DNA from 3 places in the Qipengyuania flava genome. Region 2 is predicted to be linked to each of the others. Evidence: predicted binding sites of a transcription regulator. Region 2 holds the regulator's gene; each other region holds the start of a gene.
What was found. Region 2 encodes LexA, which represses DNA repair genes until DNA is damaged. Its sites were predicted from a motif close to GTTCCNCNCTTGTTCT; they were not measured.
Positions count from the first base shown of each region.

Region 1 (5,282 bases), 240 kb from region 2:
TCCTCGAGGCTCGCCAGCCCGCCTTCGTCGAGCGATCGCTGGCTCGGAAACACGCCTTCCTCCCAGCCCGGCAGGAACACATGGTCGAACTCCAGCCCCTTGGCCGCGTGCATGGTCATGATGGTGACCTTCTCGCCATCGTCGGCGCGGTCGTTGTCCATCACCAGGCTGACATGCTCGAGGAAGTCGCCGAGCGTCTCGTATTCCTCCATCGCGCGGGCGAGTTCGGTGAGGTTTTCAAGGCGTCCGGCGCTTTCCGCGCTGCGGTCCTTCTGGAGCATGTCCTCATAGCCGCTTTCCGCCAGCACGGTGCGCAGCAGTTCGGACGGCGTGACCTTCTCCGCCTCCTCGCGCCAGTGGACGAACTGGCCGAGCAGGGCGACGAGGTTGTTGCGCGCGCGCGCCGGGAGCTCGTCGGTTTCGCACAGGTCGAGGCTGGCAGCGGCTAGCGGGGTCTGCGTGCGGCGGGCGTGGCGGCGCATGGCTTCAAGCGTTTTTGCGCCGAGGCCGCGCTTGGGCTGGTTGTAGATGCGCTCGAAGGCGAGGTCGTCGGCCGGCTGGGCGATGGTGCGCAGGTAGGCGAGGGCGTCGCGAATTTCAGCGCGTTCGTAGAAGCGGAAGCCGCCCACGATGCGGTAGTTGAGGCCGATCTGGATGAAGCGATCTTCGAACTCGCGCGTCTGGTACTGGGCGCGCACGAGGATGGCGACCTCGTCGAGCGGGGCGCCTTCGCTTTCGAGGCGCTCGATCTCCTCGCCCACGCGGCGGGCTTCCTCGGGTGCGTCCCATACGCCGATCACGCGGACCTTCTCGCCCGCCGGAAGCTCGGTCCAGAGCGTCTTGCCGAGCCGTTCGCTGTTGGCGTCGATCAGGCCCGATGCGGCTGCAAGGATCTGCGGTGTGGAGCGATAGTTCTGCTCCAGCTTGATCACCGCCGCGCCGGGAAAATCCTTTTCGAACTTGAGGATATTGGCGACTTCCGCGCCGCGCCAGGAATAGATCGACTGGTCGTCATCGCCCACTACGCAAATGTTCTTGCGAGCCTGGGCGAGCAAGCGCAGCCACAGGTACTGGACCTGGTTGGTGTCCTGGTATTCGTCGACAAGGATGTATTTGAAGCGCTGCTGGTACTGCTCCAGCACGTCGCGGTGCTGGCGGAAGATGTTCAGCATATGGAGCAGCAGGTCACCGAAATCGCAGGCGTTCAGCGCCTTCAGCCGGTCCTGATAGAGCTTGTAGAACTGCGCGCCGCGACCGTTGGCATAGCTCTCGTTCTCGACCGCATCGAGGTCGCCGGGGTTGAGCCCGCGGTTCTTCCAGCGGTCGATCAGGCCGGCCAGCTGACGCGCGGGCCAGCGCTTCTCGTCGAGGTCGTTTTCCTGGATCAGCTGCTTCAGCAGGCGCAGTTGGTCGTCGGTGTCGATGATCGTATAGTTGCTTTCAAGGCCCACCAGCTCGGCATGACGACGCAGCATGCGCGCGCCGATCGAATGGAACGTGCCGAGCCAGGGCATGCCCTCCACCGCATTGCCGATATGGCGCCCGACACGCTCGCGCATTTCGCGCGCGGCCTTGTTGGTGAAGGTCACGCAGAGGATCTCGCTCGGCCACGCGCGGCGGGTTGCGATGAGATGTGCCAAACGCGCGGTCAGCGCAGCCGTCTTGCCCGTGCCCGCTCCCGCCAGCATCAGCACCGGCCCTTCGGTCGTCAGGACGGCCTCGCGCTGGGGTGTGTTGAGACGCGCGGCGTAGGGCGGAACAGCGCCGTTTTCGGCGGCTTTCGGAGGGGATTCGGGCAGGGACATAGGTCGGTGAACAGGTAGGGAACACTGCGGCGATACGCAAGGCGCTGGCGACCTCCACAGCGCGCATTCCGCCGGAGCCATATCGGAACCTTGTCAGCGGCTTGGGCGTTGGGCGACTTGTAAGATACAGAAATTAATGGAGAACACCATGAAAGCCCTCTTTGCCGCAGCCGCCGCAATGGGTCTCGCGATGACCGCAGCCCCCGCCGCAGCCGATGATCACGGGACCAAGGCAAAATCGCCGGAGGTCGTCGAAACAAACGCACGCGGCCAGGCGACCAAGGTCCGCATCGAGGGCAAGGTCTACGATGTGTGCATGAAGGAAGACCAGGACGGCTGCATCAACCCGCGTGCCGCCGGTCTCAAGTGGGGCGACCGCCCGCTGGATTACTGGCCGGGCAAGCCCGCCAGCGACATGTAAGACCGAGCTTCAGCTCGTGCCGGTCGCACCTGCGGCCCGCGCACGGCGCTTGGAGGGGGCGGGGCTGCCATGGCGGCTCCGCCCCCGATTGCGTTGGGGCGAAGCGCAGGCGCGATCGGCCGCTGGGCGCGTTTGCGAAACGCTCCACGCCGGACCGTTGGCTCGCCGCGCCGAGCACAGGCGCGCGCGATTGCCAAGCGGAGCCCTTGGGAGGATGCTGGCCCTGTCCCTCGGGGAAGGGGCCAAGGGTCGCGTTCGTTGCGCATGTTCGAATCCCAAGGAGGATCGCATGCGAAAGACATTTTGGTACCTCGTCGGCGGCCAGCTTGCCGTCATCAGCATTCCCGCGCTTGCCCAGTATGAGGCTGTGGATCCGGCGCACAGCGCCCAGCAGCCGGCAGAAGAATCGGCCGCTCAGCCGGATACGCCGGGTGACGAACTGGAGGTGATGGAGAGCTGGCCGGCCGAGCGGCGAGCAACCTACGAGAGTTGGCCCCCCGACGCGCAGGCCTATTTCTGGACGCTCACACCCGAGCGGCAGGAGCTGTTCTTCGCTCTGACCGACACGGATCGGCTGGCTCTTGTCGCCATGGACGAGGCGGGCCGATCAGAAGCGTGGCGAATGATCGAAGAGCGCGCCGCGCAGCCGGCCGAGACTCCCGATGGGTCTGACGCGGCCACCCAAGGCGACGAGCCCATGGGTCGCTCCTGAGGCCGCGTCACGCCGCGTCGGAAGCCAGCCTCAATAGCCACAGGCGGGCCTTTCCGACGCGGCGATCGGCCACGCAGTCCAGCCCCTTGATCGAAACCGTTTCCTTCGCGCCGGTCTCGAGCGCCATCCAGGTGGCTGGCCCGATCCAGCCGAGACGAAGCATCCGGTCGAGCGCCACCTCGCCCGCGCCCGTACCGTAGGGCGGGTCGAGCAGGATGAGGTCATGCGGCTGCTTTGCCGGACCCAACGACATGACCGAGGCCTGTTGCACCGTGGTCTGCCGGCGCGCATCGAGAGCGTCGATATTGGCACGGATGGCCTTCACGGCCGACGCTTCCTGTTCGACGAAGGTGCAAGATGCAGCGCCGCGCGAGAGGGCTTCGAGGCCCAGCGCGCCCGATCCGGCAAACAGGTCGAGTACGGCGAGCTCTTCGAAACTGCCGAGGCGGCTGGTGAGCATGGAGAACAGCGTCTCGCGGGTGCGGTCGGCAGTTGGCCGTGTAATCTCGCCGGACGGGGCGACCAGCTTGCGCCCGCGCCATTGGCCCGCAACGATCCTCATGCGCGGTTCCGCTTGATCTGCTTGCGGAAGCGTTCGACATCGGCCTGGCGGATTTCGACCGCCTGGCCGCGGGCGAGCTCGCCCAGCTCGAAGGGACCGTAGCCGATGCGCAGCAGGCGGTTCACCTTCATGCCAAGGTGTTCGAGCACGCGGCGCACCTCGCGGTTCTTGCCCTCGGTCAGCGTCATCTGGACCCAGCGGTTCTTGCCCGCGCCGCGCTCAAGGTCCGCTTCGATGCGGCCGTAGCGCACACCGTCGATTTCGATGCCTTCGATAAGCTCGTCGAGCTGTGCCTGCGTCACGTCGCCGAAGGCGCGCGCACGGTAGGTGCGGGGGATGCCGGAGGAGGGCAGTTCCATCGAACGCTTGAGCTCGCCATCGTTGGTGAGCAGCAGCAGCCCCTCTGTGTTGAAGTCGAGACGCCCCACCGGCATCACGCGGCCCGCACCCTTGGGCAGGGCGTTGCGCAGCGCAGTGTAGATCGTCGGGCGGCCCTTGGGGTCGCGCTCTGCGGTCAGCAGGCCCGAGGGCTTGTGAAACGCGAAGAGCCGGGCGGCCTCGGCCTGGCCGACTGGTTTGCCGTCGACCGTCACGCCCTTGAGACTGGTCAGCTTGACGGCCGGTGTATCGAGCACCTTCCCGTCGATTGCCACGCGCTTGTCCGCGATCATGCGCTCGATCTCGCGGCGGCTTGCGACACCGGCGCGGGCGAGCAGCTTGGCGATCCGGTCGCCTTCTTCGGGTAGTCGCTTGTCGGCCATGGCCGCGCAGCTAGGCGTTCAGCCTGCCGCCCGCAAGGCTTCTTCGACGGTCTCGTAATATCGCCGGATGCCGCCCTCCATCGTTCCGAGGGTCAGATGCGGGACCGCGCCCGTGGCGAGACCCTGCTGGCCGAGCTCCGCCGCGCGGAAATCCTCGCTTGCGAATACGCCGCCGTCGAGCAGCGCCCAGCTGCGTTCCCAGTGGTTGCGCGCCTTGTCAGTCGCGGGCGGTTCGGGGATCAGCATGAAGTCTTCGACCAGCGTGCGGTTATGCGCCTGCGGCATCATGACCATCACGTTGATGTAGTCGGGGCTGGGGATGATAAGGGCGCCGGGCAGCAGCTGGTAGGCGTAGGTCACCACGCGGCGCAGCGCGGCCATGTCGGTAAGGTCGACGCCCTCCATCTCCTCCAGCCGTCCGACCGCCGCGCGCGCGTGCGGGCCGATCCGGTCGCCGCTGGTCGCCCCGTCCTTGAAGAAGGGGCCGATGGTGTTCGCGTGCAGCCGGGTGACATGGTAGCTTTCAAGGAAGGCATCCATGATAAGCTTCCAGTTGCCCGCGACCTCGTGCGTCTTGCGGCGGAAGAGCACCTGTTCGCCCATGCCGAGAGCATCGAAATCCTCGCCGATAGCTTCGGCGAGAGTGAAATCGGCCGTGTCCTCACGCGGGCAGAACCAGATGAGGCCACCGGTTTCCTTCGAAGGCAGTTCGACGAGGCCGTGTGTGCCCTTGTCGAGGCCGGGGAAAGTGTCGGGCCGGGGCAGGGCCAGCAGCCGCCCGTCCACCGAATAGGTCCATGCATGGTAGGGGCACACGAGCTTCTTGGTGCATTGCACCTCGCCGCCCTCGACGAGCCGCGTCCCCCGGTGGCGGCATACGTTCAAAAAGACATGCGCCTGCCCGTCGGCATCGCGGGTGATGAGCAGGGGACGGCCGGTGGCATCGTGCGGCACCGCCATGCCCGGATCGGGCAGCAGCGCCGACGGGCAAAGGATTTGCGGCAGCCGGTCGTAAATCGCG
Region 1 covers NZ_CP080410.1:1,954,639-1,959,920, reverse strand. The annotation lists gene KUV82_RS09675 (ATP-dependent helicase) at 1-1,805, opposite strand, end outside; gene KUV82_RS09670 (hypothetical protein) at 1,954-2,226, shown strand; gene KUV82_RS09665 (hypothetical protein) at 2,516-2,938, shown strand; gene rsmD (16S rRNA (guanine(966)-N(2))-methyltransferase RsmD) at 2,946-3,500, opposite strand; gene KUV82_RS09655 (pseudouridine synthase) at 3,497-4,261, opposite strand; gene KUV82_RS09650 (aromatic ring-hydroxylating oxygenase subunit alpha) at 4,280-5,282, opposite strand, start outside.
Region 1: KUV82_RS09675 (ATP-dependent helicase) is a predicted target of LexA. The motif match lies at 1,813-1,828, and genes of this name have one in related genera.

Region 2 (5,282 bases):
CGATCGTGCCGGGCGCTTACAATTTCGCGCGGCGGGCCTGGTTCGACGGCCTTTCGGCGACGGGATCGGCGGTCGGGTCTATAGAGCTGGTTGAGCCGCCGCCACCCTCCGAACTGTCGCTTGCCTCGATCCAGCGGCGCCTCTCGGCCCATGTCCGCAGTCATGTCGACGGGACGGCCGGGGCCATTGCCGCCACGCTGGCGAGCGGAGACCGCGGTGCGATTCCGGAGGCCGATGAGGAGGCGATGCGCGATTCCGGTCTCACGCATTTGCTCTCGATCAGCGGCCTGCATGTGAGCGCGCTGATCGCGGCGGCCTATCTGCTGGTGCTCAAGACGCTTGCGCTGTGGCCCTGGCTGGTGCTGCGCGTGCGCCTGCCGCTGGTCGCCGCAGCCGCCGCGGCGCTTGCGGGCATTGGCTACACGCTGCTCACAGGCGCCGAAGTGCCAACCGTGCGCAGCTGCATCGGGGCCTTGCTGGTGCTGGTCGCGCTGGCGCTGGGCCGCGAACCGCTGTCATTGCGCATGGTTGCCATCGCAGCCGGCGTCGTGCTGGCCCTGTGGCCGGAGTCGCTGGTGGGGCCGAGCTTCCAGATGAGCTTTGCCGCGGTCCTAGCGATCGTCTCCCTCCACAACGTCCAGCGGCTGCGGGACTTTCTTGCCCCGCGTGAAGAGAGTTGGGGGCGGCGCTTGGCGCGGCGCATGGCGGTGCTGTTCCTGACCGGCATGGTCATAGAATTGGCGCTGATGCCGATCGTCCTTTTCCACTTTCACAGGGCCGGTGTTTATGGAGCGGCTGCGAACCTGATCGCCATTCCACTGGTGACCTTCGTCTCCATGCCGCTGGTCGCGCTGGCGCTGGTGCTGGACCTCGTAGGGGCGGGGGCGCCGGTGTGGTGGCTGGTGGGGCATTCGCTCGACCTGCTGATCGGTATTGCCCATCTTTTTGCCGATCTTCCGGGTTCGGTGAAGCTCGCCCCGCGCATCGGCATGGGGGCCATGGCGCTTTATCTGGCGGGCGCCTTGTGGCTGGCCTTGTGGCAGGGGCGGCCTAGGCTGTGGGGCTTGGCGCCCATTGCACTTTCTGCAGCGCTCATGGCGAGCGCGCCGGTTCCCGATATTCTCATCACTCGCGATGGGCGCGATATAGGCGTTGCCAATGAAGCCGAAGCCCTGCTGGTGTTGCGTGACAGTGAGGGTGGCTACGCGCAGGATAATCTGCTCGAGCTTGCCGGCAGCGAGGATGCACCGGTGCTGATCTCGCAATGGCAGGGGAGCCGGTGCAGCGACCAGTTTTGCACCCTGCGCCTGGAGCGCGAGGATCGCACTTGGATTGTCCTTGTCGCGCGAAATCGTGACCTTGTCGAGGAACGCGCCCTGGCCGCAGCCTGCACGCAGTCCGACATCGTCATCGCCGATCGCTATCTACCGCGCAGCTGCCAGCCCCGCTGGCTCAAGGCGGACCGAAGGTTCCTCGATCGAGAAGGGGGCACCGCGCTTTATCTATCGCAGGAACGGATAGAGACAGTGGCTCGCGACCAGGGCGCGCATGGCTGGTGGCGCGCGCGCCGCTAGCGAGGCGCGCGCCGACCGGATCAGTGGTAGCGGCGCAGCAGGCCGGCTAGCTTGCCCTGGACCTGCACGCGGCCGGGTTCGTAGATCTGCGGCTCGTAAGCGCCGTTTGCCGGATCGAGCCGCACGCGGCCCGCATCACGGCGCAGGTATTTGAGCGTCGCTTCTTCGTTATCGACGAGCGCAACCACGATTTCCCCATCGCGCGCGCTGTCCGTGCGCTTCACCAGCGCGAAGTCGCCATCGAAAATGCCCGCTTCGATCATGGAGTCGCCCGAGACTTCGAGCGCGTAGTGCTCGCCCGGTCCGAGCAGGGCTGCGGGCACCGGCATGCTGGACTGGCCTTCGATCGCCTCGATCGGGGCGCCGGCCGCGATACGGCCGTGAAGCGGCACGTCGATGATGTCATTCGCCGGTTCGGGCGCCACGGCCTTGGCCGTCAGCGCGCTTGCCATGGCATCGTTCGTGTTGGCTGCCTTGGGCGAGCCCATCACCGCGTCTTCGGGCAGCTTGACCACTTCGAGCGCGCGGGCGCGGTTGGGAAGGCGGCGGATAAAGCCGCGTTCTTCCAGCGCCGAGATCAACCGGTGGACGCCCGACTTGCTCTTGAGGTCGAGCGCTTCCTTCATTTCTTCAAAACTGGGGGAAATTCCCGTCTCCTCCAGCCGCTGCTGGATGAAGCGGATCAATTCGTGCTGCTTTGCCGTCAGCATGGTGCGAGCTCCCGTTTCGCCTGTTCACAAACCTGTGAACGAATGCGGAACAAGTAAGCAACTTTTCGAGGGGCGTCAAGCAATCCCGCCATTTTCGAGCAGGTTGCAGTGGAACAGCTGTTCCCGCTTTGCTCTCGGGGCGTCGATCAGCGGCCCAGCAACGCGCGGGTGGCGGCTTCGACATCGTCCTTGCGCATAAGGCTTTCGCCCACGAGGTAACTGCGCACGCCGGCGCGGGCCAGCCGCTGACAATCGGCATGCGTGCCAATGCCGCTTTCCCCGACCAGCAGGCTTCCTTCCGGGGCGAGCGGGGCGAGCAGCTCGGTTGTCGCCAGATCGGTGGTAAAAGTCTTCAAATCGCGGTTGTTCACGCCGATCAGCCGCGAGCGGAGCTGCGCTGCGCGTTCCAGCTCCGCGCGGTCGTGGACTTCGACCAGCACGTCCATCCCGTGTTCGATAGCGGCGGCTTCGATATCCGCCATCGCGCTGTCTTCGAGCGCGGCGACGATGATCAGGATCGCATCGGCGCCCAGCGCCCGCGCCTCGGCGACCTGCCAGGTGTCGACCATGAAATCCTTGCGCAGGACCGGCAGGTCGCAAGCCGCGCGGGCTTCGAGGAGGTAATCCTCATGGCCCTGGAAATAGGGCGCATCGGTCAGCACCGACAGGCACGCGGCACCGCCAGCGGCATAGGCGCGGGCGTGGTCCGCAGGCTGGAAATCGGCCCGGATCAGGCCCTTGGAGGGGGAAGCCTTCTTGATCTCCGCGATCAGGCCGAATCCATCGTCCTGCGCGCGTTCGAGCGCGGCGCGAAACCCGCGCGGGGCGGAGGCTTCCCGCGCGGCGGCTTCGAGATCGGCGAGGCTCCAATCAGCCTTGCGCGCGGCCACTTCCTCGCGCTTGGTCGCGCAGATTTCTTCCAGCTTGTTCATCGGGCGAGCGCAATCCAGTCGGCGAGCAACTTGGCAGCGTTTCCGCTGTCGATCGATTCCGCGGCCATCGCCGCGCCGCTCTCCCAGTCCTCGGCAACACCGGCCACCATCAGGGCGGCGGCCGAGTTGAACAGGACCGTGTTGCGATAGGCGCCCGTATCGCCCGCGAGCAGACCGGACAGAGCCTTGGCGTTGTGAGCAGGGTCGCCGCCACGGATCGCGTCCAGCGGAGCGTTTTCAAGGCCCGCCATGCCCGCATCGACCCGGCGCATCGCAAATTCGTTGCCGGTGACATCGGCAAGCTCGTTCCCGCCGGCAAGGCTCAGTTCGTCAAGGCCCTCGTCGCCCGAGACAATGAAAGTGCGCTCGGTGCCGAGGCGCGCGGTAGCCTCGCCATAGATTGAGACATAGCCGGGGCGCGCGATGCCGATCAGCTGACGTTTCACGCCGACCGGGTTCGACAGCGGCCCCATGAGGTTGAAGATCGTGCGTCGGCCGAGCTTCTTGCGGATGGGCTGGATGCGGCGCATCGCCGGGTGGTGGTTTGGCGCGAAGAGGAAGCAGATGCCGAGTTCCGCCAGCGTCTTCTCGGCCGTGCGTCCGGCGGCCTCCATGTCGAGGCCGAGAACCTCCAGCGTATCGGCAACGCCCGACAGCGAGGAGATCGCGCGGTTGCCGTGCCGTGCGACCGGCACCCCGCAAGCGGCCACGACCAGGCCGACGGCGGTCGAGACGTTGAGCGTGTGGTGCCCGTCACCGCCGGTGCCGCACACGTCGATTGCATTGTCGGGCCCTTCGACCGGGATGTAGCGTGCGCGCAGGGCGCGGGCGGCCCCGGCAATCTCGTCCGCCGTTTCGCTGCGGTCCGTCATGGCCAGCAGGAAGCGTGCGATTTCCTCGGCGCTTGCCTCGCCATCGAGGATCCAGCCGAAGACCTCTTCGGCCTCTTGTTCGCTCATGTGCGGGACGGCGAGGGGCAGGTGCTTCATGCTATGGCTTTCGTTTCGATGCCGCAGATTTCGAGGAAATTGGCGAGCAGGGCGTGGCCGTGTTCGGTGGCGATGCTTTCCGGGTGGAACTGCACCCCATGGATCGGCAGCTCGCGATGACGGAAGCCCATCACGCTGCTGCCGTCGAGACCGGGCGTTTCGCTGGTCGCGTTGATTGCCAGGCACTCGGGAATGTCCTCGACAATCAGCGAGTGATAGCGGGTCGCGGTATAAGGCGAGGGTAGGCCTGCGAAGACGCCAGTGCCGTCATGCGTTACCGGCGAGGTCTTGCCATGCATCAGCCCGCCGCGCACCACGCGACCGCCGAAATGCTGGCCGATCGACTGGTGGCCGAGGCACACGCCAAGAAGCGGCTTGCCTGCATCGGCGCAGGCCGCCACGAGGTCGAGACTGACGCCCGCCTCGTTCGGCGTGCAGGGACCGGGCGATATCAGGTAGCCGGCATGCCCGCCTGCGATGGCGTCGGCTGCGGAAATGGCGTCATTGCGCACCACCTCCACCCTGGCGCCCAGTTCCATAAGGTAATGGACGAGGTTGAAGGTGAAGCTGTCGTAATTGTCGATGACAAGGATGGAGCGTGCGTCGGTCATTCGTGGCGTCAATGAAGGGGTGGGACCGCGCTTTCAAGCAAGGAAAGCTGCGAGGCGCGAAATGTCAGGGTGACGTCACGCCGGCTTGTCAGCGAGCTTGTCCGTCGCCCGCACCAGGCCGTCGATGATGCCCGGTTCGCCCGCGCTGTGGCCTGCATCGTCCACGATCCACAGCTCCGCTTCGGGCCAGGCCTTCTTGAGCGCCCAGGCCGAGGTCGGCGGGGTGCAGATATCGTGCCGGCCCTGGACCATGATGCCGGGAATGCCGGCGAGCTTGTCGACATCGGCCAGCAGCTGGGCTTCGGTGAGGAAGAAATCCTCGAGGAAGAACTTGGCGCAGATGCGTGCGAAGGGGACCGCCTTGGACGGATCGGCAAAGCTGTCGAGCAGCGCGGGATCGGGTAGCAGGGTGGCGACATTGCCTTCCCACAGCGACCATCGCTTGGCCGCTTCCAGGCGTGTGGCC
Region 2 covers NZ_CP080410.1:1,718,178-1,723,459, reverse strand. The annotation lists gene KUV82_RS08520 (ComEC/Rec2 family competence protein) at 1-1,574, shown strand, start outside; gene lexA (transcriptional repressor LexA) at 1,595-2,284, opposite strand; gene trpC (indole-3-glycerol phosphate synthase TrpC) at 2,431-3,216, opposite strand; gene trpD (anthranilate phosphoribosyltransferase) at 3,213-4,205, opposite strand; gene KUV82_RS08500 (anthranilate synthase component II) at 4,202-4,816, opposite strand; gene pip (prolyl aminopeptidase) at 4,892-5,282, opposite strand, start outside.

Region 3 (5,282 bases), 280 kb from region 2:
GATATCCTCCGGCGTTTCCGGCCGCACGGGCGGCGTATCGATCAGGCGGCGGATGGCTTCGACGAGATCGTCCACATAGGTGAAGTCCCGCATCATCTTGCCGTGGTTGTAAACGTCGATCGGCTCGCCTGCGAGCATGGCGCGGGTGAACTTGAACAGCGCCATGTCCGGCCGCCCCCACGGGCCATAGACCGTGAAGAAGCGGAACATCGTCACCGGCAGCCCGAAGAGGTGCGCGTAGGAATGCGCCATCGCCTCGGTCGCCTTCTTGGTCGCCGCGTAGAAGGACATCTGGTGGTCGGCCTTCATGGTCTCGCGGTACGGCATCTCGGTGTTCGCGCCGTAGGCGGAAGAGGTCGAGGCCAGCAGCATGTGCTGCGGCGGATGCGCGCGGGCGGCCTCGAGCAGTTCGAACGTGCCGACGAGATTGCTTTCCAGATAGCTGCGCGGATTGTCGATCGAATAGCGCACGCCCGCCTGCGCGGCGAGATGGACCACGACATCCGGCGTGTGTTCGGCAAACAGGCCGGCGAGCAGTTCGGGCGTTTCGATCGCCTCGTTCACGGCCGTAAAGCCAGGGCTCTGCAGCAGCCCCGCCTGGCGCCGGCGCTTCAGCTCGGGATCGTAATAGTCCGACAGCGAATCCACGCCGATTACCCGGAAGCCCTCGGCCAGCAGGCGCTGGCACAGGAAGTAGCCGATGAACCCGGCGGCCCCGGTGACCAGTGCGGTCCGCGCCTGCGCCATCAGTCGGCGCCGAACAGGTCGCGGGTGAAGACCTTTTCGCGCACATCTGCGATATCCGGATCGAGGCGGTTGGCGACGATGACGTCGGCCTCGGCCTTGAACGCCTCGAGGTCGCGTTCGACCCGGCTGCCGAAGAAGCTGTTTTCTTCCATCACCGGCTCGTAGACGATGACCTCGATACCTTTGGCCTTCACCCGCTTCATGATGCCCTGGATGGAGGACTGGCGGAAATTATCCGATCCCGCCTTCATCACCAGGCGGAAGATGCCGACCGTCTTCGGCTCCTTCGCGATGATCCGATCGGCAAGGTAATCCTTGCGGGTCCGGTTCGCGTCCACGATCGCGCGGATCAGGTTCTGCGGGACTTCGGAATAGTTCGCCAGCAGCTGCTTGGTGTCCTTGGGCAGGCAATAGCCGCCATAGCCGAAGGAGGGGTTGTTGTAGTGGCTGCCGATGCGCGGATCGAGACCGACGCCTTCGATGATCTGGCGCGTGTCGATCCCGTGTGAGAGCGCGTAACTGTCGAGCTCGTTGAAGAAGGCGACACGCATTGCGAGGTAGGTGTTGGCGAAGAGTTTGATCGCCTCGGCCTCATCCGCATCGGTCAGCAGAACCGGAACGTCCTCCTCGAGCGCGGGCTCCAGCAGCAGGTCGGCGAAGCGTTGCGCCCGCTCGGACCGTTCGCCCACGATGATGCGCGAAGGGTGAAGGTTGTCGTAAAGCGCCTTGCCTTCGCGCAGGAATTCGGGGCTGAAGATGATCCGGTCGGTCGCGAAGCGCTCGCGCGCCTGGGTCACATAGCCCACGGGCACGGTCGACTTGATGACCACGACCGTGGTGTCGTTCGCGGCAAGGACCTGCTCGATCACGGCATCCACAGCCGAAGTGTCGAAGAAGTTCGTCTCGACATCGTAATTGGTCGGAACGGCCGCAATCGCGAACTCGGCCCCGTCGATCGCTGCGGCGCTATCGGTCGTGAATCTGAGGTCGAGCGTATCGCGCAGGAGGTATTCCTCGACAAGGTCGTCCTGGATCGGCGAGCGCCGTTCCTGCAGCATGGCCACGCGATCGGCGGAAATATCGCAGCCCACCACGGTGTTGTGCTGCGAGAGCATGATGGCGTTGGAAAGGCCGACATAGCCAAGGCCGAAAACGGCGATCTTCATCGAATAGTCCGTATCTCTTTGCCGGATCGCAGGCGCGCAATCCGGCTCGCCTTCTGTGGGCAGGCCCGCGCGATTGCAAGCCTGCCCCGTCCGCCGCTCACCAGATGAAGTAGGGACCGCCGCGCTCGCGCGCGCGCTGCCAGGCCGGACGGGCGTGGATGGCCGCAACGAAGGCGGCCAGCTTGGGCGCTTTCTCGGCGTAACCCTGCATGACCGCGATTTCGGCCGGGAAGCTCATCATGACGTCCGCCGCCGACCAGTCCGACCCGACGAAATGGAGGTCATCCGAGATATTGTCCTCGGAAAACTGCACATGGGCGGCAAATTGCTCCTCGACGCGGGGCATCAGCGGGGCGGCGGCTTCGCCAAGGCGGTCGGCGTAGATCTTGAGCATGACCGGAACGAAGAAGCTGCTTTCGCCGAACTGCATCCACTCAAGATGGCGAACGCGCTCTTCGCTGCCCGCTTCCGGTAGCCAGGCTTCGCCGCCATGGCGTTCGCACAGATATTCGATGATCGCACCGCTTTCGGACACCATCAGGCCATCGTCCTCGATCACCGGTGACTTGCCGAGCGGATGGGCGTTCTTGAGTTCGGGCGGAGCAAGGTTGGTTTCCGCGTCGCGCTGATAGTGCGCGATCTCGTACTCGGCGCCGAGTTCTTCCAGCAGCCAAAGAATGCGCTGCGAGCGGCTATTGTTGAGATGGTGGACGGTGATGGTCATTCGGCTCTCCCCTGTCCCGAAGCGAATGGCCGGGACGATTCGCAGGCGACCCTAGGCAAGCGGGCTGCGCTTCGCCAGCCCTCGCCACAATCCTGCCAAGCGCCTGCCATACAAACGGAAAAGCCGGTGCGGCCCTAAAGCGGCGCGCACCGGCTTTCCGTTTCTTCGGGAGCGCCGGGGGACAGTCCGGCTGAGGCGCGAGCCCTGGGGGAGTAGGGTCGGGCGCGCTCCCGCTTGAAGAGATATCAGTCCTCGTCCGCGTCCGGGCCGGTCATCATCTCTTCGGCGACCTCGTCGGTGCGGCCGCGGATGGCGGCTTCCAACTTGGCACACATCTCTTCGTTCTCGGCGAGGAACTTCTTCGCGTTTTCTCGGCCTTGGCCGATGCGGACGCTGTCATAGCTGAACCAGCTGCCCGACTTTTCGACCACGCCGGCCTTCACGCCGAGGTCGAGGATTTCACCGATCTTCGAAATGCCCTGGCCGTACATGATGTCGAACTCGACCTGCTTGAACGGCGGGGCCACCTTGTTCTTGACCACCTTGACGCGGGTGGTGTTGCCGATGACTTCGTCGCGGTCCTTGATCTGGCCGGTACGGCGAATGTCGAGGCGGACCGAGGCGTAGAACTTCAGGGCATTGCCGCCGGTGGTGGTTTCGGGGTTACCGTACATCACACCGATCTTCATGCGCAGCTGGTTGATGAAGATCACCATGCACTTCGAACGGTTGATCGAACCGGTGAGCTTGCGCAGCGACTGGCTCATCAAGCGGGCCTGGAGGCCGACGTGGCTGTCACCCATCTCGCCTTCGATTTCGGCGCGCGGCACCAGCGCGGCGACCGAGTCGACGACGAGCACGTCGATCGCGTTCGAGCGGACCAGCGTGTCGGTGATTTCGAGCGCCTGTTCGCCGGTGTCGGGCTGCGACACGATCAGCTCGTCGATATCGACGCCGAGCTTCTTTGCGTAAACCGGATCGAGCGCGTGTTCCGCGTCAACGAAGGCGACCGTACCACCGGCCTTCTGCGCTTCGGCCAGCACATGCAGCGCCAGCGTAGTCTTGCCCGAGCTTTCCGGACCGTAGACTTCGATCACGCGGCCCTTGGGCAGGCCGCCGACGCCGAGCGCGATATCGAGGCCCAGCGAACCGGTGGAGATCGCCTCCACCTGCATGGTTTCCTTCTGGCCCAGCTTCATTGCCGAACCCTTGCCGAACGCGCGATCGATCTGCGCGAGCGCGGCGTCCAATGCCTTCTGACGGTCTGCGTCCACTTTCTTGTCCTCTACGAGCTTCAGACTTGCCGCCATGACATCACCTCCTGCGCTTGGCCAGAGCCGCTATCGACTCTTCAACTGGCAATTGGTGTATCCATTTTGTTCTCTTGGAACAAGGGGGGAACGGAAATTATTTTCCTGTTTTGTTCCAGAACGGAGGAAACCGCGGAATTCCGCGCTTCAGCCGCGCTGTTCGCTCAGCACTTCGGCGACCTTGGCGTTGATTTGCTGCACGCTGAAGGGCTTGGGAATGAAGTGCATGTTCTCGATATCGATATCGTTGCGCAGCTGTTCCTCGGCATAGCCCGACATGAACAGGATCGGGATATCGGGCTTCACCCGGCGGATTGCGCGCGCCATGGCCGGGCCGTCCATCGCAGGCATGACCACGTCCGACACGATGAGGTCAAACTCGGTGTTGCCATTGGCAATGGCGGCAAGGCCTTCTTCGCCGTCTGACGCCGTGGTGACGGTGTAGCCCGCGCGCACGAGGGCGCGTTCGGCCACGGCACGGACCATGTCCTCGTCCTCAACCAGCAGCAGCTTGCCGCCGGCCGACCATTCGGTGGCCTTGGGCTCTTCCGTCTCCTCGCTGCGCATGGCGGCGGGCAACTCGCCCTTGTGCACCGGAAGGTAGACGGTGAAACGCGCGCCCATGGGCGTGCCGTCGGGGCCTTGCACGTTGTCGGCGAAGATGAAGCCGTTCGACTGCTTGACGATACCGTAGACGGTCGAGAGGCCGAGGCCGGTGCCCTTCCCCTGCTCCTTGGTGGTGAAGAAGGGTTCGAAGATCTTGTTGAGATGCTCTTCCGGGATACCGCCGCCGGTGTCCTGCACGATCAGCACCGTGTAATCGTCGGCGGGCATGATATCGATGCCCATCTTGCGCACATCGCGGGCCGAAACGCGGCGTGTGGCGAGCGTGAGGCGGCCCTTCCAGTCCTGCTTTCCGGCGCGCATCGCATTCGCCTGCATCGCGTCGCGCGCGTTGACGGCAAGGTTGATGATGACCTGTTCGAGCTGCTGCGGGTCGGCCCGCACAGAACCAAGTTCCCGGTCATGCCGCACGAGGAACTCGATCTTCTCGCCCATCAGGCGCTTCAGCAGCTGGCTGACCTCGCTCACCACGTCGGGCAGCTGGAGCACGACCGGCCGTAGCGTCTGCTGGCGGCTGAAGGCGAGCAGCTGGCGCGTCAGCGATGCGGCGCGGTTCGAGTTCGCCTTGATCTGCTGGATGTCGTCATAGTCGCTGTCGCCCGGCGTGTGGCGCAGCAGCATGAGGTCGCAGTAGCCGATGATCGCGGTCAGCACGTTGTTGAAGTCGTGCGCCACGCCGCCCGCCAGCTGGCCGACCGCCTGCATCTTGGT
Region 3 covers NZ_CP080410.1:2,001,788-2,007,069, forward strand. The annotation lists gene KUV82_RS09870 (NAD-dependent epimerase/dehydratase family protein) at 1-747, opposite strand, end outside; gene KUV82_RS09875 (nucleotide sugar dehydrogenase) at 747-1,913, opposite strand; gene KUV82_RS09880 (glutathione S-transferase family protein) at 2,011-2,637, opposite strand; gene recA (recombinase RecA) at 2,883-3,947, opposite strand; gene KUV82_RS09890 (hybrid sensor histidine kinase/response regulator) at 4,095-5,282, opposite strand, start outside.
Region 3: recA (recombinase RecA) is a predicted target of LexA. The motif match lies at 4,024-4,039, and genes of this name have one in related genera.